DNA from 3 places in the Paraburkholderia sp. SUR17 genome. Region 2 is predicted to be linked to each of the others. Evidence: predicted binding sites of a transcription regulator. Region 2 holds the regulator's gene; each other region holds the start of a gene.

Region 1 (10,670 bases), 1.0 Mb from region 2:
GAACTGGATTCGCGATAGCTCAACCACGGTATCGTTGATCATTTGACACTCCAGTCAAGGCGATTTGAAGCGGTTGCGGGGTGGGCTGCTGTGTGAGAGCGCCTCAACGTGAAGCGCTGCCGCGTGTGGCTGCTGTCGCGTGTGGCATAAGGTCGCGAACGTGCCATGCCTACCCTCTGGTCTTGTTTCTATGACGAGCAGAGTCATCTTTGTGCGACTTCCCGCCGGCCGTGCGTGTGGGTCGGATCGCTTGGCCGCGCCTGCTGTAGCAGGCGGTCGCGCGGTCCGATGCCGTGTCCACCTCAGCAATTTCCCTAACGCTGGTGTGGACATATCGATGGTAAGAAGTTCGCGATGCCGGGTTTTTGTCGCAGGTCAAAACAGCCGTCTCATGCGGCGCGCATGTCAGACGTCTTGCCCGGCTGGCTGAACGCTGTCGTTGCGCAGGAGCGTGGAGAAGGCGCCGTCGCGTGCGAGCAGGGTTTGCGCGGCGCCCTGTTCGACGATGCGCCCTTCGTCCAGCACGATCACCTCGTCCACCAGCCCGGCGAGCGCAGACAGCCGGTGCGTGATGAGCAGCACCGTGCGGCCTTCCATGAGCTGCATGATCGAGCGCAGCAAATCGGCTTCGGTAGCCGTGTCGAGGCCTTCCGTGGGTTCGTCGAGAATCAGGATGGGCGCGTCGCGCAGCAGGCCGCGCGCGACCGCAAGGCGCCGCGCCTGGCCGCCGGACAAGCGGGTGCCCGCCTCGCCGATCTCGGTGTCGAGCCCCTGCGGCAAGCTCTGGATGAAGTCGTGCAACTGGGCCGCCCGACAGGCTGCTTCCAGCGCGGCTTCGTCGGCGTCGGGCCGGGCGAGCAGCAGGTTTTCGCGGATCGTCGCGTTGAAGAGATAGGTGTCCTGCGCGACGACGGCGATGCGTGCGCGCAGATCCGTGGCAGCGGCCTCGCGCAGTCCGACGCCGCCCAACGTAATGCTGCCTTGCTGGTAGTCCCAGAAGCGCAACAGCAGGTTCGCGATGCTGGTCTTGCCCGCGCCGCTTCCGCCCACGATGGCGAGCCGCCGTCCCGCGGGCAGATCGAACGACACGTCGTGGAGCACGGCGTGAGCCGCGTCGGGATAGCGCATGCCGACGTGGCTGAATCGCAGGTCGTTGCTCGCGGCGAGCGGCGTGGCGGTTTCGGGGTCGTGCACGGCGGGTTGCGCGTCGGCGAGCGCGAAAATGCGCCGCGCGGCGGCGAGGCTTTCGCCAAGCATCTGCATGGCGAGCGGCAGCGGAACCACCGCCTCGAAACTGGCGAGCACGAAGAGCGCGAGCATCGCGAGGTCCGCGGGCGGCAGCGTGCCTGCGCTCACGCGCGGAATGGCGATCAAGAGCGCGCCCCACATCGCAAGCGACGCCGCTGCGGAGAGGGCCGCCTGCGCAATGGCCTTGATGTCGTTGAGCTTCACCTGCGTATCGAGCAGGGCGCCGGAGAGCTGCTCGATACGTTGTGCGTGACCTTCTGCCGCACCGTACACGCGTAGCTCGGCGAGTCCCTGGAGGTCGTCGACGATGGCGTCCTGCAACTGCGCGCGTTGGGCGATGCCTGTCGCGGCCGGGCCGCTCGCACGCCGATAGACCAGCGCCGGCAGCACGACGCCCGCGAGGGCGAGGAAGACGAGTGTGACGAACGCCACTGCCACGTCGAATGCCGCCATCGTCGCGACGATCAAAAGGGCGCCGAGCGCGCCTGTTGCCATCGGCAGGATCACGCGCAGGTAGACGTGGTTCAGGCTTTCGATGTCGGCGTGGATGCGCGTGAGCAGATCGGCGCCGCGCGTGTGTTGCAGACACGCCGGCGCGAGCGGTTCGATGCGCTCGTAGAACCAGACGCGCAGCTTCGCGAGCAGACGGAAGGTGGCTTCGTGCGTGACGAGCCGTTCGATGTAGCGGCCACCCGTGCGCACGATGGCGCAGGCGCGAATGAGGGCGGCGGGCGTGAAGTAGTCGAAGACGATGTGATTGATGCCGGCGAGCGCCATCGAAGCGATGAACCAGCCGGAAATCGCCATGAGCGCGACGTTGCCGATCAGCGTGACGAACGACACGGCGATGCCGGCCGCCATCCATTTCCAGTACGGACGGAAAAGCGTGACGAGGCGCGCGAGATCGGCGCGGGCGGTGTTGCTCGCATTGTCGACGTCGCTGCTGTTGGTGCTGTTGGTGCTGTTTGTGACGTGCATGCGCGGGGCCATCGTATTGGGTGTTTTCGTCGTCATGGCTTCACCCCGCGGCAGGATGCGGCGTTGCGGTCGATGTACGGCCAGTACTGTCAACGCCGGCGCCGATCAACTCGCGGTACAGCCCGTCCTCGCCGATCAACGCCTCGTGCGTCCCGCTTTGCGCGACCTTGCCGCCGTCCAGCACCACGATGCGATCCGCAAGACGCGCGGTGGCCGGACGGTGCGCCACGAGCAGCACCGTGCGGCCGTGCGCGAGTCTGCGCAGGGCTTCGTGAATGTGCGCCTGCGTTGCGGAATCCAGATGGGCCGTGGGTTCGTCGAGCAGCAGTACGGGCGCGTCCTTGAGGAAGGCGCGTGCCAGCGCGAGGCGCTGGATCTGCCCGCCGGAAAGGCCGGCGCCGCGTTCGCCGAGCGGCGTGTCGTAGCCGTTCGGGAGCGCCATGATGAAGTCGTCGGCGCCTGCCTGTTGCGCGGCGGCGCGCACGGCGTCGAACGATGCAGCGGGATTCGCGATCTGGATGTTGTCGCGCACGCTGCCGAGGAACACGTGCGCGCGTTGCGGCACCCACGCGACCTGTGCGAGCCAGCTTGCCGGATCGACCTCGGCGAGCGACTGTCCGTTGATGCGGATGCTGCCTTGCTGGTTCGCCACGAAGCCGAGCAGCAGGTTCAGCACCGTGCTCTTGCCAGCTCCGCTCGGGCCGACGAGCGCGGTGATGCGTCCGGGTTCGAGCGCGAAGCTCACGCGGTCGAGCGCCGGCTGGTTCGCGTCATAGGCGAAGGAGACCGCGTCGAATGCGATGCCGTACTGCTGCGCGGCGGCGAGCGGCGTGCGCTCAGCCTGAGCGTGCGGCTGCGGCGTATCGAGAATGGCCGCGATGTGCTCGACGGCGCCGATCGCTTCCATGCGCGCGTGATAGTGCGTGCCGAGCGTACGCAGCGGCAGATAGAACTCGGGCGCGAGCAGCAGAACGAGGAACGCCGGCTGGAAATGCACCTTGCCGTACAGCAGGTTGAAACCGATCAGCACGGCCACCATCGCGATGCTCACCGTCGAGAGAAATTCCAGCACAACCGCGGAGAGGAACGCGATGCGCAGAACCTGCATCGTGCTCTGCCGATACGTTTCCGAGAGGCGGGCCACCACTTGTGCCTCGCGCCGGCTCGCGTTGAAGAGCTTGAGCGTGGTGAGGCCCTGAAGCGTGTCGAGAAACCGTGCGGCGAGGCGCGTCAGCTGATGCCATTGGCGCTGGTTCATTTCGACCGAACGCTTGCCCACCAGAATCATGAACACGGGAATCAGCGGCGCGGTGAGCGTGAGAACGAGCCCGGAGACCCAGTCGATGGGAAACACGACCACGAGAATCGCGATGGGCAGCATCGACGTGAGCGCGCGATTGGGCAGCCAGCGGGCGTAATAGCCCTCGAGCGCGTCGATACCGGTGACCGCGCGGCTTGCGAGCGCGCCCGTGGCTTCGCCCTTGAGCCACGCCGGGCCGAGCGCGTGAATCTTGCGCACGAGTTCGGCGCGCAGTTCGCCGCGTACCTTGGCGGCGGCGCGCAAGGCGAGGCGCTCCGAAGCCAGCGTGAACGCGAAGCGTGCCGCGAACACGGGCAACATGGCGGCGAGCGCGATCCACACGTCGGCGAGCGCGGCGCCTCGGACCACGACAGCGTTGACCGTCCATGCAAGCAGCGCGGACGACACGATCACGAGCAAACCGGCGGCAAGGCCGGCGGCCACGGCGAGACGAAGGCCGCCGCGCGCGGAGCCGGTGCGGCGCGCGAGCCAGGCATCGAGAGTCTTGTTCAGGTGCGGTGAGGCGGGCGTCATAGAGAAGCGGGAAGAGCGCGCCGGGCGGCGAAGGGTGCGCGGTCCGGCATGCGGTGGGTTGATGGTGCTTTTTTTAACCCGAACCCCGTTCTGAAGCGTGATTTAGGTCAAGCGGCCTTCAGTTCGCGCTTGCAAGGCGTCGGCGCGGAGGCGGACGCAGATTCTATCGTCGCCGGATCGCCATTTCCGGGTTGTGATGATTTGTCGCAGAAAGGCGGGAGGCCGGCGCGAAGGCGCAAAAAAGCCCGCTGCCTGTTCGGGGCAGCGGGCTTGGAGAGGGAGCGATGGAAGGGCGGCAACCGCAGATGGCCGCGGCCGCCGTCACGTCCAGTTACGCGTATTCGGCCAGCGCCGTGCGCATCTTCTTCATCGCGCTCGCTTCGATCTGACGGATGCGCTCGGCCGACACGCCGAACTCGTCGGCAAGCTCGTGCAGCGTGGAGCCGCCCGAGCCGTCGTCGGCCACGTTGAGCCAGCGCGCTTCGATGATGCGGCGGCTGCGTGCATCGAGCGCTTCGAGCGCGCTCGCAATGCCGTCCGTCTGCAGGCGGTCGTGCTGCTTCGCGGCGATGACCGCGGTCGGCTCGCTATGCGAATCCGCCAGCCAGGCGATAGGCGCGTACGATTCCTCGCCGTCTTCCACCTGGCCTTCCAGCGCGACGTCGCCACCGGAGAGGCGCGTTTCCATCTCGACCACTTCCTCGCGCTTCACGTTCAGTTCCTGCGCGAGGCCTTCGATCTCTTCCGGCGTGAACGCCTGCACGCCCTGCTTGTGGCTGCGCAGGTTGAAGAACAGCTTGCGCTGCGCCTTGGTGGTGGCGACCTTCACCATCCGCCAGTTGCGCAGGATGTACTCGTGAATCTCGGCCTTGATCCAGTGGATCGCGTACGAGACGAGCCGCACGTTCTGCTCCGGATCGAACCGCTTGACCGCCTTCATTAGGCCGATGTTGCCTTCCTGGATCAGGTCGGCATGCGGCAGGCCGTAGCCGAGGTAATTACGTGCGATGGACACCACGAGGCGCAGGTGCGACAGCACCAGCTTGCGTGCGGCGTCGAGGTTGTTGTGCTGACGGTAGTCGGTGGCAAACTGACGCTCTTCTTGGGGCGTCAGCATGGGAATCCGGTTCACCGCCTGAATGTAGGCGTCGATGTTGCCCAGCTGGCCGGGCAGAAGCGTGAACTGCGCGAGCGCCAGCGAACCTGCCGGAGCGGCCTTGGCCGACGACGGGCTCAGAGTACTCGGAAGGGTCATTGCGTTGCTCACGGATGGGAACTCCTCTGGGGTTCTTGCAAAGTCAGACTTCGACTGTACGGTGCATGTTAGCACTCTGGTTTACCGAGTGCTAATTCTTGGATAGATTCCAGGGCCGGAGGTTCCCGGAATGCTATCGAAATTCGTCTTTTAATAGCGTGACGCCCCGCGGGCAGAATTGTCAGGCCGCGCGTAGAATTCTCGCGGAAGCCAGCAGCGCCGCAAAAAGCGGTCGATTTTTCCGGAATTTGAAGGAGTTATTTGCTGCGAAGAGCGATGAGGGACAGGTTCGGTTTTTGCTAATCTGCTGGCCTATGTTGGGACGATCGCTCGTCGATCAAGATCAAAATCCGACTAACAGGGTGTTCGATGATCAGAGAAAACTGGGCGTGGCGCGGCCGGGTCGCACAGGCAGCGCTGGCGGCGGCGCTGGTGGGTCTGTCCGGCAGCGCGGCGGCGGACCAATTCGGTATCCAGGTGACGGGCGCGGTGGCCGATCACCATGTCCGCAAGCTGGATCTGGGGTTTGTCTGGGATCCGAACATCACGTGGTGGGAAATCGGCGGCTGGCACTTCACGGTGCTGGGCGAGGCTCACGCGGCGTGGTGGCATACCGACGAAGGCAACGTGCACAACAACATCGGCGAGTTCGGTGTGGGGCCGGTGCTCCGGTTCGTGAAGAGTTCGGGCTGGGTGCGGCCGTTCGTGGAAGCCGGCGTCGGCGTGCGGCTGCTCACCAGTCCCACGATCTCGACCTCCTATACGCTTTCCACGGCCTTCCAGTTCGCCGACATGGTGGGCGTAGGGGCGCAGTTCGGCAACCATCAGCAGTACCAGGCCGGCTATCGCTTCCAGCATGTATCGAACGCCGGTATCAAAGAGCCCAATCCTGGTATAAATTTCAGCCAGCTATACCTGCAGTACAACTTCTGAATCGTGGCTGCTCTCGCGGCGGCCGGCCGATGCATAAGGGGCGCAAGCGATGGCGGCAAAAGTGATCGAGGCGATTCGCGCGCTGGAGCGCGACCGCTTTCGCGCGATGGTGGACGGCGACGGACCGTTGCTCAGCGCGCTGCTTTCGGACAACGTGATCTACGTTCACACGAACGGCAAGCGCGAAACGAAGCAGCAGTTCATCGACGCAATCACGGCCGGCCGCCGCCGCTATCGCCAGATCGAAATCCAGTCGCAGGACGTGCTGCCGGTGGGTCGCGAGACCTGCGTTGTCAGCGGCCGCGCGCTTATCGAAATGGAAGCGAACAACGGCGCGCTGCTGTTTCCCATCGCGTACACGGCGATCCAGGTGCAGGAGGATGGCCACTGGCGTCTCGTTGCCTGGCAGGCGACGCGCTGCGCGATCGAATGACGGCGCCGTTGCGGCGCCGCTTCTTCTTTTCCTCTCTCAAGCCGCGGCGCGCCGGTCGACGTCCGGCCACGCGGCACGGTTGACGGCGCTTACCACGGCGTCGGCCACGGCGGTCGCGGCATCCTCGGCAACGCCTACGCCGTGGCGTACCGCCTGTGCACCCACGCGGCAGCCCACGAACACGGCTGTCCGGCCGTCGGCGGTGCGTGCCGTTTCGTGAGACGTGATTTCTACGGCTTCGCCCGATGCGCCGGCCATCGCCCGAACAATGGCCAGGGCGTGAGCTTCGAGCGCGTTCGCGTCGTGCGGCGCCGCTGAGCCCGCGGCTGACGCAGCCATCGGCGCAATGGGCGCAAGCGGCACCGCGAGATCGCGCTCGTTCCAGCGCAGCTTGTCGGCGCTGATGCGGCGCGCCGGGCCCTGCGTCTCGAAGTATTCGCGCGTGAAGAGCGCACAGATCGACTCACCGGACATCTCCGCGCCCGACGAATCCGTGGCCGCCTGCACCGCGTGGCTGAACTCGATCTGCACGCGGCGCGGCGGCGTGAAGCCCATGCCGCGCTCCAGCAGCCAGGTGGCGCCGCCCTTGCCCGACTGGCTGTTCACGCGGATCACCGCGTCGTAGCTGCGGCCCAGGTCGGCGGGATCGATGGGCAGGTACGGCACTTCCCACACGGCGTCCGGACGCTGCTGCACGAAGCCCTTGCGGATGGCGTCCTGATGCGAGCCGGAAAACGCCGTGAACACGAGATCGCCGGCATACGGATGGCGCGGATGCACCGGAATCTGGTTGCAGCGCTCCACGACGCGGCGCACCGCGTCGATGTCCGAGAAATCGAGGCCCGGGTCAATGCCTTGCGTGTAGAGGTTCATGGCCAGCGTGACGAGATCGACGTTGCCCGTGCGCTCGCCGTTGCCGAAGAGGCACCCTTCGATGCGATCCGCGCCCGCCATCAGCGCGAGTTCCGCGGCCGCCACCGCCGTGCCGCGATCGTTGTGGGGATGCACGGAGAGCACGATGCTGTCGCGGTAGGCGAGGTTGCGGTCCATCCACTCGATCTGGTCCGCGAACACGTTGGGCGTGGCCGCTTCCACGGTGGCGGGCAGGTTCACGATCATCTTGTGATCGCGCGTGGGGCGCCACGTTTGCGCCACCGCGTCGCACACCTCGCGCGCGAAGGTGAGCTCGGTCATGCTGAAGGTTTCGGGCGAGTACTGGTAGATCCAGTGGGTCTGCGGCCGGGCGTCGGCGTGGGCGCGGATCCGCTTCGTGCCCTCCACGGCGAGCGCCTTCACTTCGTCTTTCGACTGGTCGAACACGATCTTGCGGAACGACGGACAAATCGCGTTGTACAGATGCACGATGGCACGCGGCACGCCTTCGAGCGCCTCGAACGTCCGCGCGATCAGGTCGTCGCGCGACTGCACGAGCACTTCGATCGTGACGTCTTCGGGAATGCGCTTTTCGACGATCAGCTTGCGCACGAAGTCGAAATCGGTCTGCGATGCCGAGGGAAAGCCGACCTCGATCTCCTTGAAGCCGATGGCGACCAGCATTTCGAAGAATTCGAGCTTCTGGGCAATGCTCATCGGCTCGATCAGCGACTGGTTGCCGTCGCGCAGATCGGTGCTCATCCAGATGGGTGCGCGTTCGATGGTGCGCGTGGGCCACTTGCGGCCGTTCAAACGGATGGCGGGGAAGGGGCGGTATTTCTCGGCGGGTTGACGCAACATGGCGAGCCTCATTCGTCGTGTCGTTGCGAGAGGCGGTGGGCATCGGGCGGCTGGCGGGCTGCTGCCGCTGCACGGAGCGCCTGAGGCGCGACGTGCATTTGACCCTCGCGATTCGGCCGCACGATAAGCGGACGAATACTGACGACTTACAGGTTGTAAAGAGAACTGCGGTTTGGGGTGAAACGGAAACTACGGAAACTGCCGGGAGGACCGCGCGTTGAAGAGGGCGCGCGGCGCTACGCCTTGCTTACGCTAGACGTAGCGATAGGGGCCGCGGTAGGCGGCCGAAGGTAATTCGGAGGGTGTTCGGGAAGGAACGCATTGTTCGAATGTATGCGAGAGCAGCGCGCGGTGTCAACCACCCCGCCGCTTCGCGATGCCGGCGATGACCTCGACCTGCCGCAGAATCGCAGGCGGCACGGGCGCCTCGCCGCGCATCACGGCCTCGATCCACGCTGCTGTCGTGGCGGCGTCACGGGCTTCGGGCAACTCGGCTTGCGGCGCTTCGGGCGACGACCGCTCCGCTTCGACCAGCGTTTCGCAGACGCCGTCGTGCAGCCAATCCACCTGAACCTGGCGGCGCGTGTCGGCCACGGCTTCGCCTTCGGTGCCGCGCGCGAGCAGCGCACCGCCCGCCGCCACGTCGGGATGCGAGTTGAAGAGGGCCGTCAGGCTCTCGCGATAGGGCGGGTGCGTGTAGTTGACGAGCCGCAGCCCCGGAGGCGCGAACGGCTGAAGAATTTTCACGAGTGTGTGCGTCGAGTTGCGCACGCCCATGCGGCGTCGCAGGGCGAGCAAGCGCGCGAGCTTTGGCGCGAGCACTTCGATCGGCGTGAACGCAAGGCGACGCGAGGCCAGTTGCGCTTCGGCTTCGTCGTGCGAGCGCGCCGCTTCAACGCCGAGCGCCGCGAAGATTTCCGCACTGGTGACTCGACCCGGATCGGTGCTCACGCCGTGCACGAGCACGGGCACGTCTTCGCGCGCGAGCAGCAAGGCCAGCAGCGGCACCAGGTTGGGCTGGCGCCGCGCACCGTTGTAGCTGGGGATGGAAACCGCCGATACGGTCGAAGCCGCGTCGCCGTGGGCGTCCGTGGCCACGCGGAGCGGCTCAAACGATGCATGAGCGGCCGCGAGCATGGCGGCGAGTTCGTCGGCGGTTTCGCCTTTCAGGCGGTAGGCGAGCAAAACGGCGCCGAGTTCGAGGTCCGACACCCGGCCGTCGAGCATCGCGGCGTAGAGCGCGTGCGTGTCCTCGGACGAAAGGGCGCGCGCGCCGTGCGGTCCGCGGCCGATCTCCTTGATGAGGTGGGCACACGGAAACGGATCGGCAAGATTGGCTGGCTCGTTCATGGCAAAAGCGGTGCGGGCCGGTGCTGGAGGGCCGGCGTGTCCTGGGCGGATTGAAACGGAATGGCGTTCAGTATCGCATGAGGCTGTGGCCGGCGATCGTTCCCGGCTGGCGCTCGTGCCTGTACAGGCGGTGCGCGGCGAAGGTTCCGCGGCGTTGCCGGAGCGATCCGCGAGGCACCCTGCATTCCGGCGTCCGCAGGCGGCACACGCTAAACTCATCGTTTTCTCGCCGCGCACGCGGCTTTCCAACAGGACGGAGAACGGCATGACATACGTGTTTGCTCCGGCGCCGGTCGTAGCGGTGCCGGTTGCGGGTTCCAGCGAGCTGTTCGCGGTGCGCCGCATCTATTGCGTGGGCCGCAATTACGAGGCGCACGCCCGCGAGATGGGCCACGATCCGAACCGCGAGCCGCCGTTTTTTTTCGGCAAGCCGGCTGACGCCGTGGTGTACGTTGCCCCCGGCGAAACCGGTGAGTTTCCGTATCCGTCGCTCTCGAAGAACGTGCACTTCGAGATGGAAATGGTGGCGGCCATCGGCAAAGGCGGCAAGGACATCCCGGTCGATCGCGCGCTCGATCACGTGTATGGCTACGCGCTCGGACTCGACATGACCCGCCGCGATCTGCAAGCCGAAGCGAAGAAGCTGGGCCGTCCGTGGGACACCGCGAAGGGCTTCGATTACTCCGCTCCCGTGGGCCCCATCCATCCGGCGTCGAAGATCGGCCATCTGGGCAAAGGCGCAATCTGGCTCACCGTGAACGGTGAAGAGAAGCAGCGCTCCGACATCTCGCAGCTGATCTGGCCGGTGGCCGACACCATCGCGTATCTGTCCACGCTGTTCGAGCTTCAGCCGGGTGACCTGATTTTCACGGGCACGCCTGACGGCGTCGGCGCCATCGTGCCGG
Region 2 (10,670 bases):
AGTGCGCCCGTCAGCTGCCGCAGCGTGAGCTCGACGCCTTCACGCACCTTGGCGATGTCGTCGGACTCGTGCGTCGTGGCCGCTTCGAGGCTATCCACCACGGGCAACAGGTGTTCGGCGAAGCTCTCGATTGCGAACTTGTGAGCCTTCGCGACGTCTTCCTGAGCGCGGCGCCGTACGTTTTCCGTTTCGGCCTTCGCGCGCAGGAAGCTTTCCTGAAGTTCGACGATCTTCGCCTGCGCTTCAGCAAGCGCAGCCTCGGCCCCAGTTGCCGCGTTTTCGGCAGCCGGCTGCGGGCTCTGATCCGCTCCCGCCGCGGCCGCCTCACGAGCGGCGTCTTCGGGCGTCGTCGGGTTCTGGCTCGTCGGGTTCTCTTGCGTGTTTTCCATGTCGCTGAAAGTCGTCAAAAATAAATGCCTGAATAAATGCGTGGCCCTTCCGCATGCAGTCATGCGGTTGCGGAAAAGCAACAACCCATTCGCTCACAGGCGGTGCACATGGGGGCCGAATTGGCGATTTCAAGGTCACCAGCCTCACTTTTTGCACCGCCTCCGTGCCATCGAAACGCACGGTAACAACCATTACTTCGGCACCCGCAGATTGAGATTGAGCGGCCTCGGGCGCTGACCTACACTGCAACTCATGCGCTCGCAGGACACGTTTACCCTGATGTCGGCGCAGCAATGCCGCCCGTCAGAGGGTTGCCTGTCTTCGGCCCCTTTCCGACCTGATCCGATCTGAATGACCGAGGGGAGTACCGTGAAACTGACCTTCGCAATATCGGTGGTCGCGCTGGTACTCATCGCGGGGACCACCACCATCTGCATGTCCGGGGCCGTCACGGAGAACACGACGGAGTACGGCGTCGTTCACGCAACGATCGAGTCGTTCTTCAATCCCCACCTGAAAGTTTGTCGATAGTCCGGCGGTCCCGCTTCGTAGGCCGGCCGTGCAGCGCCGCGGCCGGTTCGCGAAACGTTTTGCGCCGCTCCAGTTCCTGCATGCGCCTCGCACGGCCGTCGTCCGTCTCCGCATAAAGCGTTTGCGCCACGCTGGCCGGCCCGCGGACGTCACAAATTCCCCGTACCTCGACCTGCCAGACGACCCGCTCGATGTCGATGTCGATCAGGTCGCCGACGCGGACGTCCTTCGACGCCTTCACCGGCGCACCGTCGATCCGCACCCGGCCCTTCGCCACGGCATCGGCGGCAAGCGAGCGCGTCTTGAAGAAGCGTGCAGCCCACAGCCACTTGTCCACACGCGTCCGAGCGGACGGATCAGTCGAAATCTTGTCTTTCATACGGGGAATTCAAGTTCTGCCGCACGGCAACGATGGCCGCTATTGCAGGAGGCTACGGCTGGCACCGGCCGAACTTCCGGTAAAGCATGCCTCATGCCGCCACGCCTGCCGGTACGGCGGCTTGCACCGACCAACCCTGAAGGTTTTGCGCCACGATTTCGCCGAGCGCCGCAATCCATGCCGGCGCTGCGTTGAGGCAAGGGATCCGGTGAAACGCCTTGCCGCCGGCGTGGAGAAACTCGTCACGCCCTTCGATGCCGATCTCTTCGATCGTTTCCAGGCAGTCAGCTGTAAAGCCGGGGCAAAACACGTCAACCCGCTTCACACCGGCCGAGCCGAGTTCCTTCAGCGTGGGAGCAGTGTAAGGCTGAAGCCATTCCGCCCGACCAAATCGCGACTGGAATGTGACGAGGCACTCCACCGGCTGAAGACCGAGTGCATGCATCAGGAGGCTCGCGGTCTGCTGGCATTGGTCGTGATAAGGGTCGCCGAGGTCCATGGTGCGCTTCGGCACACCGTGAAAGCTCAGCACCAGCCGGTCGCCAGCAGCGAAATCGGGCCGCCCGTGTGCGTTCCAGTAGTGATGAATCTGCGCGGAAAGCGCGCTGATATAGGCCGGATGATCACAGTAATGACGAACCGTGCGAATTTCCGGCTGGTTGCGCATGCGGCGCAGTGCGGTGAATGCGTCGTCGAAGGCGGTGGCAGTGGTGGACGACGAATACTGCGGATACATGGGCATCAGCAGAATCCGTTCGACGCCCGCGAGCTTGAGCTGGTTCAGCACAGCCGGAATGCCGGGCGTGCCGTAGCGCATCGCGTAGTCCACGATCACGGCATAGTCGTTGACGTGCAGCAGTTGCCGCAGCCCCTCCACCTGCTTCTCCGTGAAAACGCGTAACGGCGAGCCCTCCGGCATCCACACCGAAGCGTACTTCTTTGCAGACGCCGAACCCCGGAATGGCAGGATCAACACGCGCAGGATCACCTGCCAGACCAACGCGGGAATCTCGACCACGCGCGGGTCCGAGAGGAACTGCGCGAGGTAGCGACGCACGGCGCGCGGCGTGGGCGCGTCCGGGGTGCCGAGGTTGATGAGCAGCACCGCAACGCGATGAGACGCGGCAGACTGCGAAGGCCGCTCGAGATCGAAGCGCATAGGCGAGAAGGTCTGCCGCGTGGCGCGGAGATCCGGTTGGAAAGTTTTCATTATAGCCAGCGGCCCCTGTGGGGACACCCCGCCATCCGGCCGATGGCGCGCCGCACGGGCATCGCGGATGATGGGATCTATGCGCTTATTGCTGGCTGAGCGCGGTGGAGAGCAGGCGGGCGGTGATGTCGACGATCGGAATCACGCGGTTATAGGCCATGCGCGTAGGACCGATCACGCCGAGCGTGCCCACGATCTTGCCGTTCACCTCATACGGCGCGGTCACGACGCTCATCTCCTCGATAGGGACGAGATTGGATTCGCCGCCGATGAAAATCTGCACGCCCTGCGCATGGCTGGAAACGTCGAGCAACTGAAGGAGGCTGGTCTTTTGGTCGAATACGTCGAAAAGCTTGCGCAGACGGGCCATATCCGAGGAGAGGTCAGCCACCTCGAGCAGGTTGCGCTCACCCGAAATCACCACAGTTTCGCCGGGTTCGACTTCGTCGGTACTCGCGGTCACCGCGGCATGCATGAGAGCCGTCATGTCGCCGCGCAACTGGTCGATTTCCTCGCGCAGCCGGCGGCGCACCTCGTCGAACGAGAGTCCCGCGAAGTGTGCGTTGATGTAATTGGACGCTTCAATGAGTTCGGACGGCGAAAAGTCCCGCTGCGTAGCCATGATGCGGTTCTGAACGTCACCCTCCGGCGTCACGATGATGAGCAGGATGCGCTTGTCGGACAGGCGCATGAATTCCACCTGCTTGAAGACGTGACTGCGCCGCGGCGTGAGTATGACGCCCGCGAACTGCGAGAGATTCGACAGCACGCTCGCCGCGGCGGCAATCACCTTTTGGGGTTCGCCGGGCTTCAGGGTGGTTTTCACCGCGCGCGTGACAGCTTCTTCGTCTCCGGCTGGCTCTACGGTGAGCATGGTGTCCACGAACAGGCGGTAGCCGCGCGGCGTCGGTATGCGGCCCGCGGAGGTGTGCGGGCTGGCGACGAGGCCGAGTTCCTCGAGATCCGACATCACGTTGCGAATGGTCGCGGGGCTGAGTTCGAGGCCAGAGAACCGCGACAACGTGCGCGAGCCGACCGGCTGCCCCTCGGCGATGTATCGCTCGATCAGCGTTTTGAGGAGGGTTTGTGCGCGGGGATCTAGCATGACGCGAAATTTTAGCTCAACGCCATGTCGCCCGGGAGCCGGCGCACGTGCGCACGCCCGGCGTTGCGGCACGTCCGCGCACCTGCCGCGGGTGCACCGGCTTCGTTGCGCTCGCTCTGAGAGCGCCCGCAACGCTTGGCCAAAGGCATTGCCTCCACATCGACATGACTTCTTGCCCTGTCATCAACACATCACCATTCTAGCGATAATCGTGCAAGGCCCGGCGGCCCCGTCACACCGCGTCCTGCAGGCCCTGTCGCGGCGTCTGCGCACGGTTCTTTTCGCGACCTGACTATGGTGTAATGCCGGCATGCAGATCAATAGCCAGTTCAAGACCGTGGCGCTCGTCGGGCGCAGCAACACGCCCGGCATTGCCGAGCCGCTGACGGCGCTCGCCTCGTGCATCGCGAAACGGGGTTTCGACGTGGTGTTCGAGGCCGAGACGGCACAGGATATTGGGGCAACGGGCTATACGGCACTGCGCCCGGCGGAAATCGGCGCGCGCGCCGACGTGGCGGTGGTGCTCGGCGGCGACGGCACCATGCTCGGCATCGGACGGCAGCTCGCGCCGTACCGCACGCCGCTCATCGGCGTCAACATTGGGCGGCTCGGCTTCATTACCGATATTCCGCTCGCCGACATGCAGGAAGTCGTGCCGCAAATGCTCTGCGGCAGCTTCGAGCGCGAGGAGCGCACGCTGCTGGAGGCGCGCATCACGCGCGACGGCGATCCCATCTATCACGCCATCGCCTTCAACGACGTGGTGGTGAACCGCAGCGGCTTTTCAGGCATGGCCGAACTGCGCGTACACGTGGATGGCCGCTTCATGTACAACCAGCGCTCAGACGGCCTGATCGTCGCCACGCCGACTGGTTCGACAGCCTACGCGCTGTCGTCGTCGGGGCCGATCCTGCATCCGCAGCTGCAGGGCATCGTGCTCGTGCCCATCGCGCCGCACGCGCTCTCGAACCGCCCTATCGTGCTGCCCGACAGCTGCAAAGTGAGCATCCAGATCGTCGCGGGCCGGGACGTCAACGTCAATTTCGACATGCAGTCGTTCACGGCGCTGCAACTGAACGACACCATCGAGGTGCGCCGCTCGCGCCATACGGTGCCGATCCTGCATCCCGTGGGCTACAGCCACTACGCTACGCTGCGCCAGAAGCTGCACTGGAACGAACATCCGTCGCTCGAGGACAACTCGCTGTACTGACTCCACACGCAGAAGCCAGAACCCAGACCATGCTCCGCCACCTTTCGATACGCGACTTCGTCATCGTCGCCGCGCTCGATCTCGAGTTCAACAGCGGCTTCACGGTTTTCTCGGGCGAGACCGGCGCCGGCAAGTCCATTCTCATCGACGCGCTCGCGCTCACGCTCGGCGCCCGCGCCGACGCGAGCGTCGTGCGCACCGGCGAAACGCGCGCCGACATCACCGCCGAATTCGACGCCCACCCGCTCGTCGCACGCTGGCTCGACGACCAGGCGTTTGCCGCCGAAGGCGACGAAGGCGAGGGCGGCACGGTGCTGCTGCGCCGCGTGGTCGATGCCAGCGGTCGCTCGCGCGCCTTCATCAACGGCACACCGGCTACGCTCACGCAACTGCGTGAAGTAGGCGAAATGCTCGTGGACATCCACGGTCAGCACGCGCACCAGTTGTTGATGCGTCCCGACGCGCAACGCGAGCTGTTCGACACGCACTCCGGGCTCGCCGATCTGGCCGCCGCAACAGGCCGCGCCTGGCGCACCTGGCGCGACGCATCGAATGCGGTCGAAACGGCCCAGACGCGCGACCGCGAACTGCAACTGGAACGCGAGCGCCTCGCCTGGCAACTCGCCGAGCTGGACAAGCTTGCCCCGCAGCCTGGCGAATGGGAAGAGATCAACGCCGAACACCGGCGGCTTTCGCATTCAGCCAATCTGATCGAGGGCGTCCAGGGTGCGCTCGCCGCGCTTTCGGAGTCCGACGACGCGATGATTTCGCAGCTCGGCTCTATCGTCTCGAAGGTGCGCGACCTCGCCGAGATCGATCCTGCGCTCAACGACGCGCTCGCGGCGCTCGAACCCGCCGCGATCCAGCTGCAGGAAGCCGCCTACTCGCTCACCCACTATGCCCAGCGGCTCGAACTCGACCCGGACCGCCTCGCCCAGGTGGAAAAGCGGCTCGACGCGCTGCATTCCACGGCACGCAAATTCCGTCTGCAGCCCGAAACGCTGCCCGACGAACACGAAGCGCGCCAGGCGCAACTCGCCGCACTCGACGCAGCCGCCGACCTCGACGCGCTGCGCGCCGCCGAGACAAAGGCCAAAGAAGGCTACCTCGCCGAAGCGAAGCAGCTTTCGAAGGCGCGCGCCAAGGCGGCCAAGGCGCTCGGCGCGGCCGTGACGACCGGCATGCAGGAATTGTCGATGGCAGGCGGCAGCTTCGAAGTGGCCCTCGTGCCGCTGGCGGAGGGCGGCGCACACGGGCTGGAACAGGTCGAATTTCGCGTGGCCGGTCACGCGGGCGTGCCGCTGCGACCGCTCGCGAAGGTGGCGTCAGGCGGCGAACTGGCGCGCATCAGCCTCGCGCTCGCCGTGATCGCCAGCGCTGCAAGCCCCACGCCCACGCTGATCTTCGACGAAGTGGATACCGGCATCGGCGGCGGCGTGGCAGAAGTGGTCGGGCGGTTGCTGCATCAGCTCGGCCGTGCCCGCCAGGTGCTCTGCGTCACGCACCTGCCGCAGGTCGCCGCGCGCGGCGACCACCATTTCCAGGTCGCAAAGGCGTCCGACGGCAACGGCGGCACGGTGAGTTCGGTCAATCCGCTCGACCGCGCAAGCCGCGTCGAGGAAGTGGCCCGCATGTTGGGCGGACTCGAAATCACGGCCACCACGCGGCGTCACGCGAAGGAAATGCTGGCAGCGTAACAACCCGAGAAGGCCGAGCGCCGGCCTTCATCCGAACACCCGCTTCCACAACGCAAGTACTGCGGCGCGCTCGGTCTCCACACGCTGCGGCTCCACCCTCGCCTTCTCCATGCCGTCTAGCCGCAGCCGATGCTGCAGCTTGCGGTAGGTGCGATAGGCGGCGCCCACCGTCTCGGCCTCGTCGGCACTCATGATGCCGAGCCGCGACACCTCGCGAAGCAGCGCGATGTTGCCCGTGTTGCGCACAAGTTCGGGATCGCGCCCGGCGTGCAACAGCACCCAGTACTGCACGAGAAATTCGATGTCGACCATGCCGCCGCGGTCGTGTTTCAGGTCGAACAACTCGCTGCGGTTCGGGTGTCCGTCTTCCACGCGCTGCCGCATCTCCACGATTTCCTTCGCGAGCGGTGCGGCCTCGCGCGGCATCGTGAGCACCTGCTGGCGGATCGCGTCGAAAGCCCTGCCGATCTGTTCGTCGCCCGCGCAAAAACGTGCGCGCGTCAGGGCCTGGTGCTCCCACACCCACGCAGTATTGGCGGCGTCGCCTTCGCGCAATTGGTAGCGGCGAAACGCATCGAGGTCTGTCACGAGCAAGCCCGACTCGCCGTTGGGTCGCAGCCGCAGGTCCACATCGAACAGCGTGCCCGCGCCCGTCGCCATGGTGAGCCACGTGATGAGCCGGCGCGTGAAGGCCGTGTAGATGTCGGGTGCGGCCTCGTCGGGATCGTCGTAGAGGAAGATCAGGTCGAGGTCCGACGCGTAGCCGAGTTCCTTGCCGCCCAGCTTGCCGTAAGCGATCACGGCAAAGCGCGGCACCTCACGATGGCGCTTCGCGAACTGGGCCCAGACCGTTTCGATGGTCACGTCGAGCACGGCGTCGGCGAGTTCGGAGAGGCGGTCGCTCACGTGCTCGACCGAGAGCTTGCCCGCCAGGTCGATCAACAGAATACGAAACACCTCGGCCTGGTGGGCGTGGCGCAGCAGGTCCATCTGCTGCTCGGCGCCGTCCGCGGCGGCAAGGCGCGTGCGCAGCGTGCGCTTGAATTCCGGCCAGTCGAAGGGACTTGCAATCGCCTCGTCGTCGAGCAGTTCGTCCAGCAATTGCGGGTGGCGAATCAGGTAGCCGGCCGCCCAGCGCGACGCGCCGAGCACGGAGAGCACGCGTTCGAGCGCATGCGGATACTCGCAGAGCAGTGCCAGATAGGCGCCGCGCCGGCCCACCGTTTCGAGCAGATCGAAGAAGCGCGCGAGCGTAGCGGTGCGCCGCTCCGGCAAATCGATCGTGCGCGCCGCGTCCAGCGCGCGCTTGGCCACGCTGTCGAAGCGCTGACGGCTGTGCTCCGGCAACCCCTGGTAACGCGGCGACTGCCAGATGGCGCGCAGCCGCGCGAGCAGGTCGGCGGGCTCGGCGAGACCGAGGTCCGCGAGGCGCGCCTCGAGCGCCTCGCCGGCGCTGTCGTCCGCGAGCGCGCTGCTCCAGACCCAGGCGGCGGCGCCGTCGTCGGGCGCGGCACAGCCGCCGTGGCCGTTCACTTTGTCGGCGAAGATCTGGTCGAACTGCCGCTCCACCTTCTCGCGATGCGCGTCGAGCGCGGCCATCAGGGCGGCGTAGTCGGCGAAGCCCATCGTCGTGGCGAGTGCCGCGCGCTCCTCGGGGTCCACCGGCATGGCGTGCGTCTGCGCGTCGTTGCGGTACTGGAGCCGGTGCTCGAGGCGCCGCAGGAACCGGTAGGCCTCCGTCAGTTCCGCGCAGACCGACGGCGCAATGAGACCGCGCGCCGTCGCGTGCCGCAGCACGGCCAACGTGGGACGCACGCGAAAATCCGCGTCCTGGCCGCCGCGAATCAGCTGGAACACCTGGGCGCTGAATTCGATCTCGCGGATGCCGCCGCGCCCGAGCTTGATGTCGTCGGCCTTCTCGGGGCGCATGGAGGCGCGCCGCTGCGCTTCCTGGCGAATCTGCAGATGCAGCGCACGAATGGCGCTAATCACGCCGAAATCGAGATAGCGCCGGTAGACGAACGGCTTCGCGATGGCGTCGAGCTGTTGCGCGAGCCGCTGGGCCGATGCGCTTTGGCCTTCGGAGACGAGCCGCCCCTTGATCCACGCGTAGCGTTCCCACTCGCGGCCCTGCACGTAGAAATACTCCTCCAGCATGCCGAGGCTGCACGCGAGCGGCCCCGCGTCGCCGTTCGGCCGCAGCCGCATGTCGACGCGAAACACGTAGCCGTCCGCCGTGACGTCGTTGAGCGCCGCGATGAGGCGCTTGCCTGCGCGCGTGAAGAACTCCTGCGTGGCGATGGGCGCGCGCTCGCCGCCGGCCGTCTCGCCGTCATCCTCGTAGACGAAGATGAGGTCGATGTCCGACGACACGTTGAGTTCGCGGCCGCCCAGCTTGCCCATGCCCACCACGCCGAGCGTGAGCCGCTCGCCTTCGGGGCCGCGCGGCTCGCCGTAGAGCGCCTCCAGATCCGCGGTGACGACGGCGAGCGCCCGCTGGATCGCCACCTCGGCGAGATCGGTCATCGTGCCCGTGACCTCGGCCACGTCGGCATTGAACGCAAGATCGCGCTCCATCACGGCGCAGAAGACCTCGGTGCGCAACTGACGCAGCACCTTCTTGAGCTGATCGTCGGTCAGCGCCGCCGCGGCGCCGCCCCGGACCTCGCTGGACAGCGCATCGAAGCGTGCCTCGATGCGCTCACGCGTGACGGGCGTTGCGGCAAGCGCCGCGACGCACCCGGCGAGTTCCGGGCGGCTCGCCAGCGCCCGCGACGCATAGTGGGAGTAAGCGGCGGAACTCAGGAGGTTTGCATCAGTCATGGAGGTTTCCGGGCTCGTTCGTTGCTTGGTCACGAGCGGGTGAGGAAGACGCGTCGGCAGGCTGGCGCCGTGGTCCGCCAATCCCCGCGCCGGCGCCGATGGCGCAGGGTTTGCCGGATGTCGTGAGCCGCGCACCCGTGTGTTACATTTCGTCGTTAGACCGCAAAGCTACCATACCGCCCCCCTCGCAGCATGTCCGAGCGAAACGAATCCGCCGGTCCGTACGAAGCCGGACAGGCCAGCCGGGCGAACGGACGCGTCCCCGTCGAGCACCACCATGTCGCGCTGCGGCACACGCTGCGTGTCGTGCTCGCCATTGCGGTGGTGCTCTACTTCATCGCCGCGGCGCTCATTCTCGGTCTGCGCTACGTGGTGCTGCCGCGCATCGATACGTTCCGTCCGCGCATCGAAACGCTCGTTTCCGACAAAATTCACGCCGAACTGCGTATCGGCAAGCTTTCGCCGCACTGGCTCGGCTTCCAGCCCGGCATCGACGTCACCAACCTCACCATTCGCGACCACAACGGCCAGATCGCACTGAACGTGCCACATGCCACGGCCACGGTCTCGTGGCTCTCGCTGGTGACGCTCGCGCCGCGCCTGTCGAGCCTGATCGTGGACCGGCCTGACGTGCTGGTTGCCCGCTCGCAAGGCGGCTCGCTCTCGGTGGCCGGCGTGCCGATTCCCTCGGCCCATACCGGCAACGACGCGTTCAGCACCTGGCTTTTGCGCCAGCAGGCCATCGTGCTGCGCGGCGGCACGCTGCGCTGGCGCGACGGGCGCCACAATGCGCCGGAAATCGCGCTGCAGAACATCCGCCTCGCCATTCTCAACGAGGGCACCGACCACCGCCTCGCGCTCCAGGCCCCGCCCGAAGGCCGGCTGCTGCACGGCCCCCTCGACTTCCGCGCGCGCTTTCGCAGCCCGCGCACGGGAGCGCCCGGCAAGCCCGTGGGCTGGAGCGGCTCAGCCTACGTATCCACCGGACCGGTGGACCTGCCCACGCTCGCCGGCTACATCGACATTCCCGTCGAGACGTACGCCGGCCGCATCGACAACGTGATCTGGGCAAGCTTCAGCGAAGGCCGCATCACGACCGCGACCGGCGTGCTGGACGGCGTCGGTGTCGCGCTGCGCGTGCATCCCACGCAGCCGCGGCTCGACATGCCGGTCGCGCACTTCTCCTGGACCGTCGACGCCGCGCCCGGCGACTACACGGTGAAGCTGAGCCGCCTGCGCGCCGAACTCGGCCAGCCGCCGCTCGACGACGGCACGCCCGTCTTCCGCACGCTCTCGTTTTCCACGCTGACCGGCCATTACCG
Region 3 (10,670 bases), 1.4 Mb from region 2:
CTGAGGACTGACTCAGTTCAACATGAATCTCAAATCCACGGTACGCGATCATCCGATACATCAGGCGCTCCGTTGGGGGTCAGAGGTCAGCCAGCAATCTGAGCTGGTGTTCGCTTTCGGCGCCACAAACAAGTGCGTACGCTCGCACTTCGGCCCGCTCGGCGGGCGAGATGGATTCCGAGCCGAAAAAGTCGTTCCATTCGTCGTTCGCAATCGAAGTGAGGGCGCCGCGAGTTCTTGCGAACGCATGCAGGAGACGGCTTGCTTCGCGGCGCAAAACACGGCGCTCAGCGTTCAGCACATACGGTTGGCAGCCCGTACGAAGCACGAGGTAATGCGGAATCACATCGAGGTCAATTTGCAAGGCCGATACCGGTCTGTAGAGCCCATGCGCTCGGTTCACCGCTTCGCTGTGCGGACCACCGCTCTCCACGGGAAAGATGCGAAGCGACGCTCTCCGACACGGGGCGCCTCTTATGAAGAAAACGACAGTCAAACAGGCGATCAAGGGAGAGCCCATCGCCGGCTTCCGCACGCCGGCACTGCCATCACATGTCGACGACCGAGGCTCCGTTCACCTTCCCGTCGATGATGTCCTTTCCCTGCTGCCGGGCGGCACGCCTTGCCACACCAAAATCGGAGAATGCTTGTGACTGGTCCAGCCGGAAAACGCGGCTCGCCGCAGAACCTGCGATCGCGGCCGGACGACATATCCGAACTGCGATGTCATACCCTTCGGCGAAACGGGAATGTCCGTCAAAACGATTGAACGTGCGGGGGAATACGAGAGGATGAAGTTCGTACCCCTTGTAGAGAAGAATCGGGTGTGTCGACATGTCAGTCACTCCACAGGGGAAAGCCCACTATACCCTGAAACAGGGAGCGCAGGACGGTGCAGATGTTTTCAGAATTGAATTGACCCGTGGTACCGGTGCGCGTATGGTGAATCATGAAGTCCGCAAAGCGGATCTTCGCCCACGCTGTCATCCATCTTCTTTCTGATGGCCCGATGAGGATCATCGACCTCCCCTCTCCACCACTGTATGTGGCGGACTCCATGAGAACTTCACGGCAACCAGGCTTGCTTGCCGCGCGATGAAACCGATGACGGATATTGACCTCATTGGACGAGCAACGGACGTCGTCCCGACGATGTGCTGAACACAACGTAAACGGTCAGCAATGCGCTTTTGATTTCAGGTGGTTCGGATAGAGCGATCTAACAACGGCACATCGAATGCTGGCCGGCGCAGCGCCCCCCGATGGAGGCGTGACGTTCACTTCCGGCGCAAAGCCACCCGAACCATTGTCTAGCCGAGTGGCACCCTTCCCGGCGGGAATGTCCGCATGGGCGATTTCGACTCGTTGATATGGTTCGTCGGGCGCTTCGGGCGTACCCCGGCCAGCCCCACACAACGATCAAAAACCGGCTGCGTGATGCGGCCAAAAAAGGAGTGATCTAATGAGCACCATTCGCCATTATCGAGGTCTCGATATTTCCCTGCTCGTGTATCCCCACCGCGCGACCCAGGCAGGATTTGGCCACAACTACGACGAAGGATTCGATGCGTCGATCCGTATCAGCGAACCTGATTCCGGACTGGCCATTGCCCGGAGCAGGCTGTTCCGCGTGCCCGGCAAGCGTCCTTTCGTGAATACCGGCGACGCAAGGCGTGCGTCCCTCGTCTACGCCGAAATGTTGATTGACGGTCGCGCGTCCGACCGGCCGATCTGGGACGCCGCCTGAACGGTCCGGCCACGTCAGGCCAGTTGCGAACTACAGTACGGCCATTCCCCGCTTGCCTCGGCGCCATCGCGATTCAACCCTCATAAAAGGACTGACCGACCGCCGATGCGCCCGCCGGGTACCGACCGCGGTCAAATCTGAACTCGCTTCCACCCGCAGGTCGCCTTGCATCTTGCTGGAGCAATTCCTCGTTCCGTCCTACGCCGAAGCATCACCCTCAAGGGGCAGCGAAGGCAATCCCGCGGCATATGCAATGGTGAAGCTGGTTTCACGTTCTGCTGACGCAACGGCTATCGTTGCGTGATGTGCCGTGATAATGCAGCGGCAGATGTGAAGACCAGGGTCAATGCCCGCAGTGCTCCGGCTCCGGTCAGGCTAATTCGCCCTTGTGAGGGGAGGGTAAACAGCTTGGGGAGCGCTTTCTCGGGGTCGGGTTTCCTTCGTTGCAGACGACAGTGGTCACGTGTTCCTCCCGGTCATCGGCTTCGACGCCCCCTATAGGCGCGCGCGTTGCTGCCTATTGCGCGTCACGGTTGATGCGTTCTCCTGAACGACGCGGCTGTGTCGCTCCAGGACACACGCTTGCCCATATCTGATTCCCGCATATGCCTACGTTCGTGACTTCTGCGCGATGGAGCCTGCGCAGATTGCCCGCCAATCCTGCGCCTCGCCAACGCCGGCTTCTCGTCGTGGACGATGAGCGTGCGGGCGGCGAGGCGACAGCGGCGTCGCTCGCGACGGCGGGATATGTACGCGCATTTCGCTGCTGATGGAGCAACCGCGCTACAGATGGCTGCGACGTGGAGGCCCGAGATCGCCGTGCTGGATGTCAACATGCCGGTCATGGATGGATACGAGCTTGCGCAACGTCTGACGCAGGATGCGCTGACCCAGCACACCCTTCTCGTCGCTTTCGCCGCTCTCGACGAACCGGTCGCCCGTTCCTCCGGCATTGCGTCGAGGTTTGACGTCTATTGCCAGAAAGGCGGTTGTCCCGGCGTTCTACTGACACTGCTCCGGTCATTAGCTCAATAGGGGCCGTGCATCCCGGCTACTGGTCGGAAGACGAAGCGGGGCCTTTATCCCCGCCGGACGGCCGATTACGGGGGCGGAGCCGACGGCTCAATGTTCACGTAAGGGCCTTGACGAGCGGCAGGAAATGGCCGGCTGGCGCTCGCCGACAGAGCGCGACGATCGCCGTGGATGCGGCAGAACGCGACGCTCATTTCAGCCGTGCAGGGCACGCAAGAGGCATGAGCCACCTCGCAGGCGACCTACCGATTTCTCGAAAGTAAACGCCCTGTTAGTCAAGGTCGTAAGTTCCTGGCCGCCCAAGCATGATGCATGCGTCGCGCGAGAAATCGCGGGCCCTCTAAGCCGGGCGGATAGCCGTGATTATCCTTAAATAAGGTCGCGTTACTCTCGATGGTGGGGAACAGGGTTCCAGGGAGCAACGCGTCGTGATCTTGTCGTCAACGACGGCGTGAGGAGGCGCGCTCGGCGCGACGCTCGGACGTTTCTGCGTCGTCACGGGCGCCGATCGAATTTGGAATTGGGCCCGCTGGCGACCGCTTCCAGCCTTCCGGACGTCATTTTTAGAACGTCTTGGTCTGCCGCCGGACACTTCCGAATTTTTCTGGCGGAGAGATTGGGGATTTCCCGGGGGTGTCCAGCTTGCACGCAGCGCAGATCGATTCAGTGCTTTGGAAGAGCGAAGCGCATCTTCTTGAAACGGCGGCCGCATGAGACGCGCGCGAGTCGACTTAAGGGTATGTTTTAAATGGGAAATTCGACGTTCTGCGCACGGCGTGCGGCGATGACCAGTTCCAGCTTAAGTGAACGAAGTTCCAAATTGAGTGCATCTCGACGCCACACCCGTCCCCCGTTCTTGAATTTGTCACCACCCGTCCATATAATTAGCACTCACCGCACGAGAGTGCTAACAACATCTCCGGCCTGGCTCTGCCAGGCCGGGTTTCTTGAGTGTCCTTCAAGTCTCGAAGAGAGGAGTTTGTATGAACCTTCGTCCTTTGCATGATCGCGTGATCGTCAAGCGTCTGGATCAGGAAACCAAGACCGCCTCGGGTATCGTGATTCCCGAAGCAGCTGCTGAAAAGCCGGATCAAGGCGAGATTCTGGCGATCGGCCCGGGCAAGCGCGATGACAAGGGCGCCCAGATCGCTCTCGACGTGAAGGTCGGCGATCGCGTCCTGTTCGGCAAGTACGCTGGCCAGACCGTCAAGGTGGACGGCCAGGAACTGCTCGTGATGCGCGAAGAAGACATCATGGCCGTGGTCAACAAGTAAGCCTGCACGGTCCATATTCACCAAAGAGATTCAAGGAGTTACAAGATGGCAGCTAAAGACGTCGTGTTCGGCGATTCCGCCCGTTCGAAGATGGTCGAAGGCGTGAACATTCTCGCCAATGCAGTGAAGGTCACGCTGGGTCCGAAGGGCCGCAACGTGGTGCTCGAGCGCAGCTTCGGCGGCCCGACGGTCACCAAGGACGGTGTGTCGGTCGCGAAGGAAATCGAGCTGAAGGACAAGCTGCAGAACATGGGCGCCCAGATGGTCAAGGAAGTGGCTTCCAAGACCAGCGACAACGCAGGTGACGGTACGACGACCGCTACCGTGCTGGCTCAGTCCATCGTTCGCGAAGGCATGAAGTACGTCGCATCGGGCATGAACCCGATGGACCTGAAGCGCGGCATCGACAAGGCCGTCGCGGCAGCTGTCGAAGAGCTGCGCAAGATCAGCAAGCCCTGCACGACCAGCAAGGAAATCGCTCAGGTCGGCGCGATCTCGGCTAACAGCGACACGTCGATCGGCGACCGCATCGCGGAAGCCATGGACAAGGTCGGCAAGGAAGGCGTGATCACGGTGGAAGACGGCAAGTCGCTCGCCGACGAGCTGGAAGTCGTGGAAGGTATGCAGTTCGACCGCGGCTACCTGTCGCCGTACTTCATCAACAACCCGGACAAGCAGGTCGCCGTCCTGGAAAGCCCGTTCGTGCTGCTGCACGACAAGAAGGTCTCGAACATCCGTGACCTGCTGCCGGTGCTGGAACAGGTTGCCAAGGCTGGCCGTCCGCTGCTGATCATCGCTGAAGACATCGAAGGCGAAGCGCTCGCAACGCTCGTGGTCAACAACATCCGCGGCATCCTGAAGACGGTGGCTGTCAAGGCTCCGGGCTTCGGCGACCGTCGCAAGGCGATGCTGGAAGACATCGCGATCCTGACCGGCGGTCAGGTGATCGCGGAAGAAACGGGTCTGTCGCTCGAGAAGGCAACGCTGGCCGAGCTGGGTCAGGCAAAGCGCATCGAAGTGGGCAAGGAAAACACGACGATCATCGACGGCGCTGGCGAAGCCCGCAACATCGAAGCGCGCGTCAAGCAGATCCGCACGCAGATCGAGGAAGCCACCTCGGACTACGACCGCGAGAAGCTGCAAGAGCGCGTCGCGAAGCTGGCTGGCGGCGTGGCCGTGATTAAGGTGGGTGCCGCGACCGAAGTCGAAATGAAGGAAAAGAAGGCACGTGTGGAAGACGCGCTGCACGCAACCCGCGCTGCCGTTGAAGAAGGCATCGTCCCCGGCGGCGGCGTTGCGCTGATCCGTGCACGTGCTGCGATCACCGCCCTGAAGGGTGTGAACCCCGACCAGGAAGCGGGCATCAAGATCGTGCTGCGCGCCATGGAAGAGCCGCTGCGTCAGATCGTCACGAACGGCGGCGAAGAAGCGAGCGTGGTGGTGGCAGCCGTGGCGCAAGGCCAGGGCAACTACGGCTACAACGCAGCGACCGGCGAGTACGGCGACCTGGTTGAAGCCGGCGTGGTCGATCCGACCAAGGTGACGCGCACCGCGCTGCAGAACGCCGCATCGGTTGCCGGCCTCCTGCTGACGACGGACGCAGCGGTTGCCGAACTGCCGAAGGAAGACGCTCCGATGGCCGGTGGCGGCATGCCCGGCGGCATGGGCGGCATGGGCATGGACATGTAATAACGGCGCAAGCCCGCATTACATGGAAGTGCCGGGGAGCCTCGGCTCCCCGCGGTCTCAAGACGAAACCCGCTTCGGCGGGTTTCGTCGTTTCTGACGCCTGCCAGCGTATCCGTTTGAGAAATATTCTGTAATGGTCATATTTTTGGAGCGGCGACGGAAAACGTCTGCGCAAACGTTAAAGTACGGATGTAATACAACCGTAGGGTCTGCCGTGAACACGAACGATGATGGCTTGACAGCAGCCGCACCCCGGCCGGTCGTCTGGATGACAGGTCTGCCAGGCGCCGGGAAGACGACGATTGCACAGGCGTTGTTCGAGACGCTGCAGAACCTCAACGCGAAGGCTATCGTGCTCGACGGCGATACACTGCGCGCAGGCATCTGCTCGGACCTCGGCTTTTCGGAAGCCGATCGCATCGAAAACATTCGCCGCATCGCGCATCTCGCGAAGCTCTTCCAGCGGGAAGGCTACGTCGTGATCGTGGCCACGATTTCGCCATTCGCCCAGCAGCGCGCGCTGGCGCGCTCCATCGTCGGTGACGGTTTCATCGAAACGTTCATCTCCGCACCGCCACAGCTTTGCGCCGAACGAGACCCGAAGGGGATGTACGCTCAGGCGCGCGAGGGCCGGATCCAGCAGTTCACCGGGGTGTCGTCGCCTTACGAGCCGCCGGTCGAGCCGGAACTCGTGATCGACACATCGGCGTGCCGTGTCGAAGGCGCCGTCGCCACAATCGTTCTTCGGCTGGGTAAGGGTGTGCGGGGTCGCCGCGAAGCAAAACGGGCCGCGTGCAACGCCTGATTTTCTCCTGCGGCGCGAAAGCGCCGACTGCGACTGCAGCAGTCAGTCAGCACTCGCTCAAAACCGCTCCGAACGCCGCAAAACCGCTCTCAATGATGATGCCTGGCTTCGCCTGACGAGCCCGAGCCGGCCGCGTCGCCGGCCTTGGGCGTTTCTTCGTCGTCGTTGCTGCGCGCCCAGAAGAAGCGATCGGGCAGATACGCACCCATCCCCGGCCGGAACGCACTGCGCGTGCTCTGATAGAGATACTCCTGAGCCTCGCGCACGGCTTCGGGCGGTTCCTGGCCGTTCGCAAGCAGCGCGGCGACGGCCGCGCCCAACGTGTCCGTGAGCCCCATGATGCGCTGCGGACCGCGGTCCCAGGTGTCCTGGCGCAACTGCCCGTCTTCGCTGAAGAGCGTATTGACGAGCCGGTGCGAGCCCGTTTCCATCGAGAGAATGTACTCGCAGCCTTGCGAGAGCAGATGCGAGATCGCCGCGTCGAGACTCGGTGCCTCTGCGTCGCCGTCCGGCTGTGCGAGCGCGAGCAGCGTGGCGCTGTCCGCGATCAGCAGCGTGGTCTGCGGCGCAAGCAGGTCGGCAATGGCCTCGCGCAGTTCGTCGGCGGCCAGCACGTGTTCGTCGTCGAGCGTGAAGTCAGGCGCGAGGATGAGCGGAACGTCGTCGTAGTCGGCAACCACTTCCGCGATCGCGCTCACCACTTCGGCACGAGCCGCCGCGCCCACCTTGAATGCGGCGATCGGCATGTCTTCGAGCAGCATCCTCGCCTGGGTTGCGACCGTGTCCGGATCGAGCCCGGTCACCTCGTCACAACTGGCCGAGTCGCGCACCGTGTAGCCGGTCAACACCGTGACGCCGTGGCAACCCATGCTGGCGAGTGTCATCAGGTCCGCCTGGACGCCGGAGCCGCCAGTGGGATCGGAAAGGCCGAAGGTGAGGACGATCGGAGGGGTGTCGCTGGACATGAACGTAGGAGGGAAATGATTGGGAGGGCGCAAGGTTCGCACGCCATGCGGGCGGGGCTTGCGAATGGCTCAATTATGCGTCCTGCGGCCGCATTGCGGCTGGGTTTTTGCCTCGTTGCACGAATGATCGGTGCCACCCGCGCTTGCGGACAACCGCGCCGGTCTCGCCCGGCACGGTGAAAAAAGGTACCATCATGGCTCCCGTTTTTCCGGTTATTTTTGGACTTTTCGACGCGGCATAAGAATGGAATATAGAAGCTGGATGTGCCTGATCTGCGGCTGGATCTACGACGAAGAAGCCGGATTGCCAGAAGAAGGTATTGCACCGGGCACGCGCTGGGAGGATGTCCCGATCAATTGGACCTGTCCCGAGTGCGGCGCGCGCAAGGAAGACTTCGAGATGGTTCAGATCTGATCCGGGCCACGCCTGCGGCCCGATATCGCGCGCGCCGTCGGCGTGACTCGTGGGCCTGGGCACCGGCACGCAACGCGTTTGCCGCATCGCAAAGGGAGTTCGTCATCGTACCTGCGCGAGCCGATCCGTACCGGGCCACGCATGCCCGATCTGCGACGTGCCGGCCACGGGCAGGGGCGCGTCTGCGTGCGCTTGCGTGTAGAGGCAGGCGCACGCCATCGTTTCGCTGCACTGCGTACGAATTCGTATCCGCGCGCGTTCCCGCCACCCTCTCATGACCTTCCAGCCGACCCTTCCCGCCACCTTCGACGCCTTGCCCAATCCGCGCGGTGGCGCGGTGCGTGCCGCTGAAACGGCGCTTGCCGACGCGCAGCGCGCCCTGGAGGCGGGAGGCGATTGCGCCGGGCCGCTCTTGCGCGCGGCGCATGCCTTGCGCGAAGCGGGCTGGCTGTCGGCTCACCGCTTCGTCGACACGCTGCTGCTCGTTTCGCCTCTGGCGCTGGCTGCGAACTCTGATGCCGCGAATCTCGACGAAGGCGGCGCGCACCGCGTCGCGTCGGCTGCGCTCGGTGATTTTCGTGCGGCGCTCGCGCGGCACAACCTGCGTGAACTGTCGTGTTCGCCGGCGCTCTACGGTCGTCTGCATGCGATGTGCCAGGTGCTCGCGCCGCATACGCCCGGTTTCACCATCTCGTTCGAGGACTACGCGCTTGTTGCCCGGCCCGTGCCGCCCGCGACGATGCGGCCGCAGCCGGCGCAACGCATTGCCCACATGCGGGCCCGTTACGAGGCTGCGCTGCTGCCCGCGTTAAAGACGCAGACGGCGGGCAGCCGTGCCGCGGCCGCGTGGGCGGATGCGGCGTTCAACGAGATGGACGCGTGCCTCGCCGAACTCGCCGGCCCCGATCCCTACGACTTCTGGCGTCTCGCCTCGGCGTGCGGGCGGGCCTTGCGTGCGAGCCGCCACGCGACGGGTGAAGCGGACGCACGACGTTTCTATGCGCGCTGCAACCTTGCGCTGGCCGACCAGGCGCGCGGCGTGCAGCTTGCCCCGCGCTCGCTGGTAAGGTCCACGCTCGCGCTGCTGTGGCGCGACTACGCGCTCTTCGGCGCTGCAGCTGAGGACGCCGACCACGTCGAACTGCTGCACGACTATGGCCTCACGGTGGACTGGCACGTGGCGGCAACCCAGGCGTCCGAAGCGCTGTGGGAAGAAGGGGCGTCCCAGCAGGCGGGTAGCGTGGCGGCACCGCGCGACGACAACAGGGAACTGGGGGTGCTCACCATCAGTGGCCAGGCGTATGAAGATTTTCTGCAGACGGCCGATGCGTCGATGACGGCGCTCAACGAGTACGCCCGCACCGCAAGCCGTCCGGAGAAGGCCGATCCCGGCGCGGCACTCCAGGCGGGCGATGCGGCGTACCGCGTCGGCGCGGCGGCCTGTGCGCTCGGGCTCGGTCACGTCGCGCTCATGGCCGATGCGCTAGGTCTCGCCTGGCGGCGCACGGCGTATGCGGGCGTGGCCACGCCGGCGGTGCGCTCGCATGTGGTGGTCGAAGCGCCGGACGTCCGCGCCCTCGAACAAGGCTGCGAAGCCTTGCGTGCGATGCTGCTCAAGACCGCTGCAGGCGTCGCGCCGCCGGACAGCAGCAGTGCGCTCGCTGCTCTCGCCCGTGCGATCGAGCAGGGCGGCGGCTGAACGCATGGAATGCGCGCATCGGCCATGCGGCAAGCATCCAGCACGCATGCGACGGGCACACGCGGCGAAAGCAGACGCTGAAACGGCCTTTGCAGCCCTGCGCGGCACAAGCCTCGCGAAGGGCTGCGCCTTGCACATTGAAAGCACACGCGCGTGATACAGTGAGCGTTAGATATTCCGTAGAAAAGGATCGTGCAGGCAGCGGAAAGTATCGCGGCCCCAGCCATCGCGTGAGGCCGCGCAAGGCCGCAGACTGCGGCCCGGCTGCCGCCATCCCGCATCGTCTTTGCTAAAATTCGAACCATGTCCAAGAGTAACGATCGCATCAATCTGACCAACCAGTTCCTGATTGCCATGCCCAACATGGCCGATCCCACGTTTTCAGGAACGGTGGTCTACCTTTGCGATCACAGCGAGCGCGGTGCGCTCGGCCTCGTCATCAATCGTCCCACCGACATCGACCTGCAAGCGCTCTTCTCGCGCATCGATCTCAAGCTCGAGATCGAGCCGCTGCTGCATGTGCCCGTCTACTTCGGCGGCCCCGTGCAGACCGAGCGTGGCTTCGTGCTGCACGAGCCGCTGGAGGGCAAGAGCTACACGTCGACCATGCTGGTGCCGGGCGGCGGGCTGGAGATGACCACGTCCAAAGACGTGCTCGAGGCGGTCGCAAACGGCAAAGGTCCCGAGCGTTTTCTGCTCACGCTGGGTCATGCAGGCTGGGGCGCCGGCCAGCTCGAAGAGGAAATCTCGAAGAACGGCTGGCTCACGGTCGAGGCGGATCCGAAGATCGTCTTCGATGTGCCCGCCGAAGAGCGCTTCGAAGCAGCACTCGCGCTGCTCGGCATTTCTTCGACGATGCTTTCGGGCGAGGCGGGTCACGCATGAGCGTGGCGAGCGGCCGTGAGGCAACGCTGCTGGCGTTCGACTACGGCGAGAAGCGCATCGGCGTCGCGCTCGGCAACTCGCTTACGCGCAGTGCCAGGCCGCTCACGGTGGTTCCCAACCGCAACCGCGATTACCGCTTCGAGGCCATCGGCAAGCTGA

Evidence for each region. The regulator HrcA, encoded in region 2, represses chaperone genes, less so after heat shock. The targets are predictions, from matches to a motif close to TTAGCACTCNNNNNNNNNGAGTGCTAA.
Region 1: rpoH (RNA polymerase sigma factor RpoH) is a predicted target of HrcA. The motif match lies at 5,384-5,410, and genes of this name have one in related genera.
Region 3: groES (co-chaperone GroES) is a predicted target of HrcA. The motif match lies at 3,664-3,690, and genes of this name have one in related genera.

What each region holds. Positions count from the first base shown of each region.
Region 1 is NZ_CP120508.1:290,947-301,616, forward strand. Features, by position in the region: gene P2869_RS01315 (cytochrome ubiquinol oxidase subunit I) at 1-42, opposite strand, end outside; gene cydC (thiol reductant ABC exporter subunit CydC) at 406-2,262, opposite strand; gene cydD (thiol reductant ABC exporter subunit CydD) at 2,267-4,060, opposite strand; gene rpoH (RNA polymerase sigma factor RpoH) at 4,392-5,327, opposite strand; gene P2869_RS01335 (acyloxyacyl hydrolase) at 5,685-6,248, shown strand; gene P2869_RS01340 (nuclear transport factor 2 family protein) at 6,298-6,681, shown strand; gene leuA (2-isopropylmalate synthase) at 6,718-8,415, opposite strand; gene ybiB (DNA-binding protein YbiB) at 8,770-9,765, opposite strand; gene P2869_RS01355 (fumarylacetoacetate hydrolase family protein) at 10,031-10,670, shown strand, end outside.
Region 2 is NZ_CP120508.1:3,211,205-3,221,874, forward strand. Features, by position in the region: gene grpE (nucleotide exchange factor GrpE) at 1-389, opposite strand, end outside; gene P2869_RS14245 (RNA-binding S4 domain-containing protein) at 893-1,300, opposite strand; gene hemH (ferrochelatase) at 1,392-2,459, opposite strand; gene hrcA (heat-inducible transcriptional repressor HrcA) at 2,596-3,615, opposite strand; gene P2869_RS14260 (NAD kinase) at 3,926-4,828, shown strand; gene recN (DNA repair protein RecN) at 4,858-6,525, shown strand; gene glnE (bifunctional [glutamate--ammonia ligase]-adenylyl-L-tyrosine phosphorylase/[glutamate--ammonia-ligase] adenylyltransferase) at 6,553-9,348, opposite strand; gene P2869_RS14275 (AsmA-like C-terminal region-containing protein) at 9,541-10,670, shown strand, end outside.
Region 3 is NZ_CP120508.1:700,112-710,781, forward strand. Features, by position in the region: gene P2869_RS03185 (hypothetical protein) at 1-61, opposite strand, end outside; gene P2869_RS03190 (hypothetical protein) at 80-364, opposite strand; gene P2869_RS03195 (hypothetical protein) at 549-836, opposite strand; gene P2869_RS03200 (hypothetical protein) at 1,463-1,747, shown strand; gene P2869_RS03205 (response regulator) at 2,495-2,782, shown strand; gene groES (co-chaperone GroES) at 3,763-4,053, shown strand; gene groL (chaperonin GroEL) at 4,099-5,742, shown strand; gene cysC (adenylyl-sulfate kinase) at 6,011-6,547, shown strand; gene P2869_RS03225 (hydroxymethylpyrimidine/phosphomethylpyrimidine kinase) at 6,637-7,512, opposite strand; gene P2869_RS03230 (rubredoxin) at 7,757-7,927, shown strand; gene P2869_RS03235 (hypothetical protein) at 8,202-9,626, shown strand; gene P2869_RS03240 (YqgE/AlgH family protein) at 9,930-10,511, shown strand; gene ruvX (Holliday junction resolvase RuvX) at 10,508-10,670, shown strand, end outside.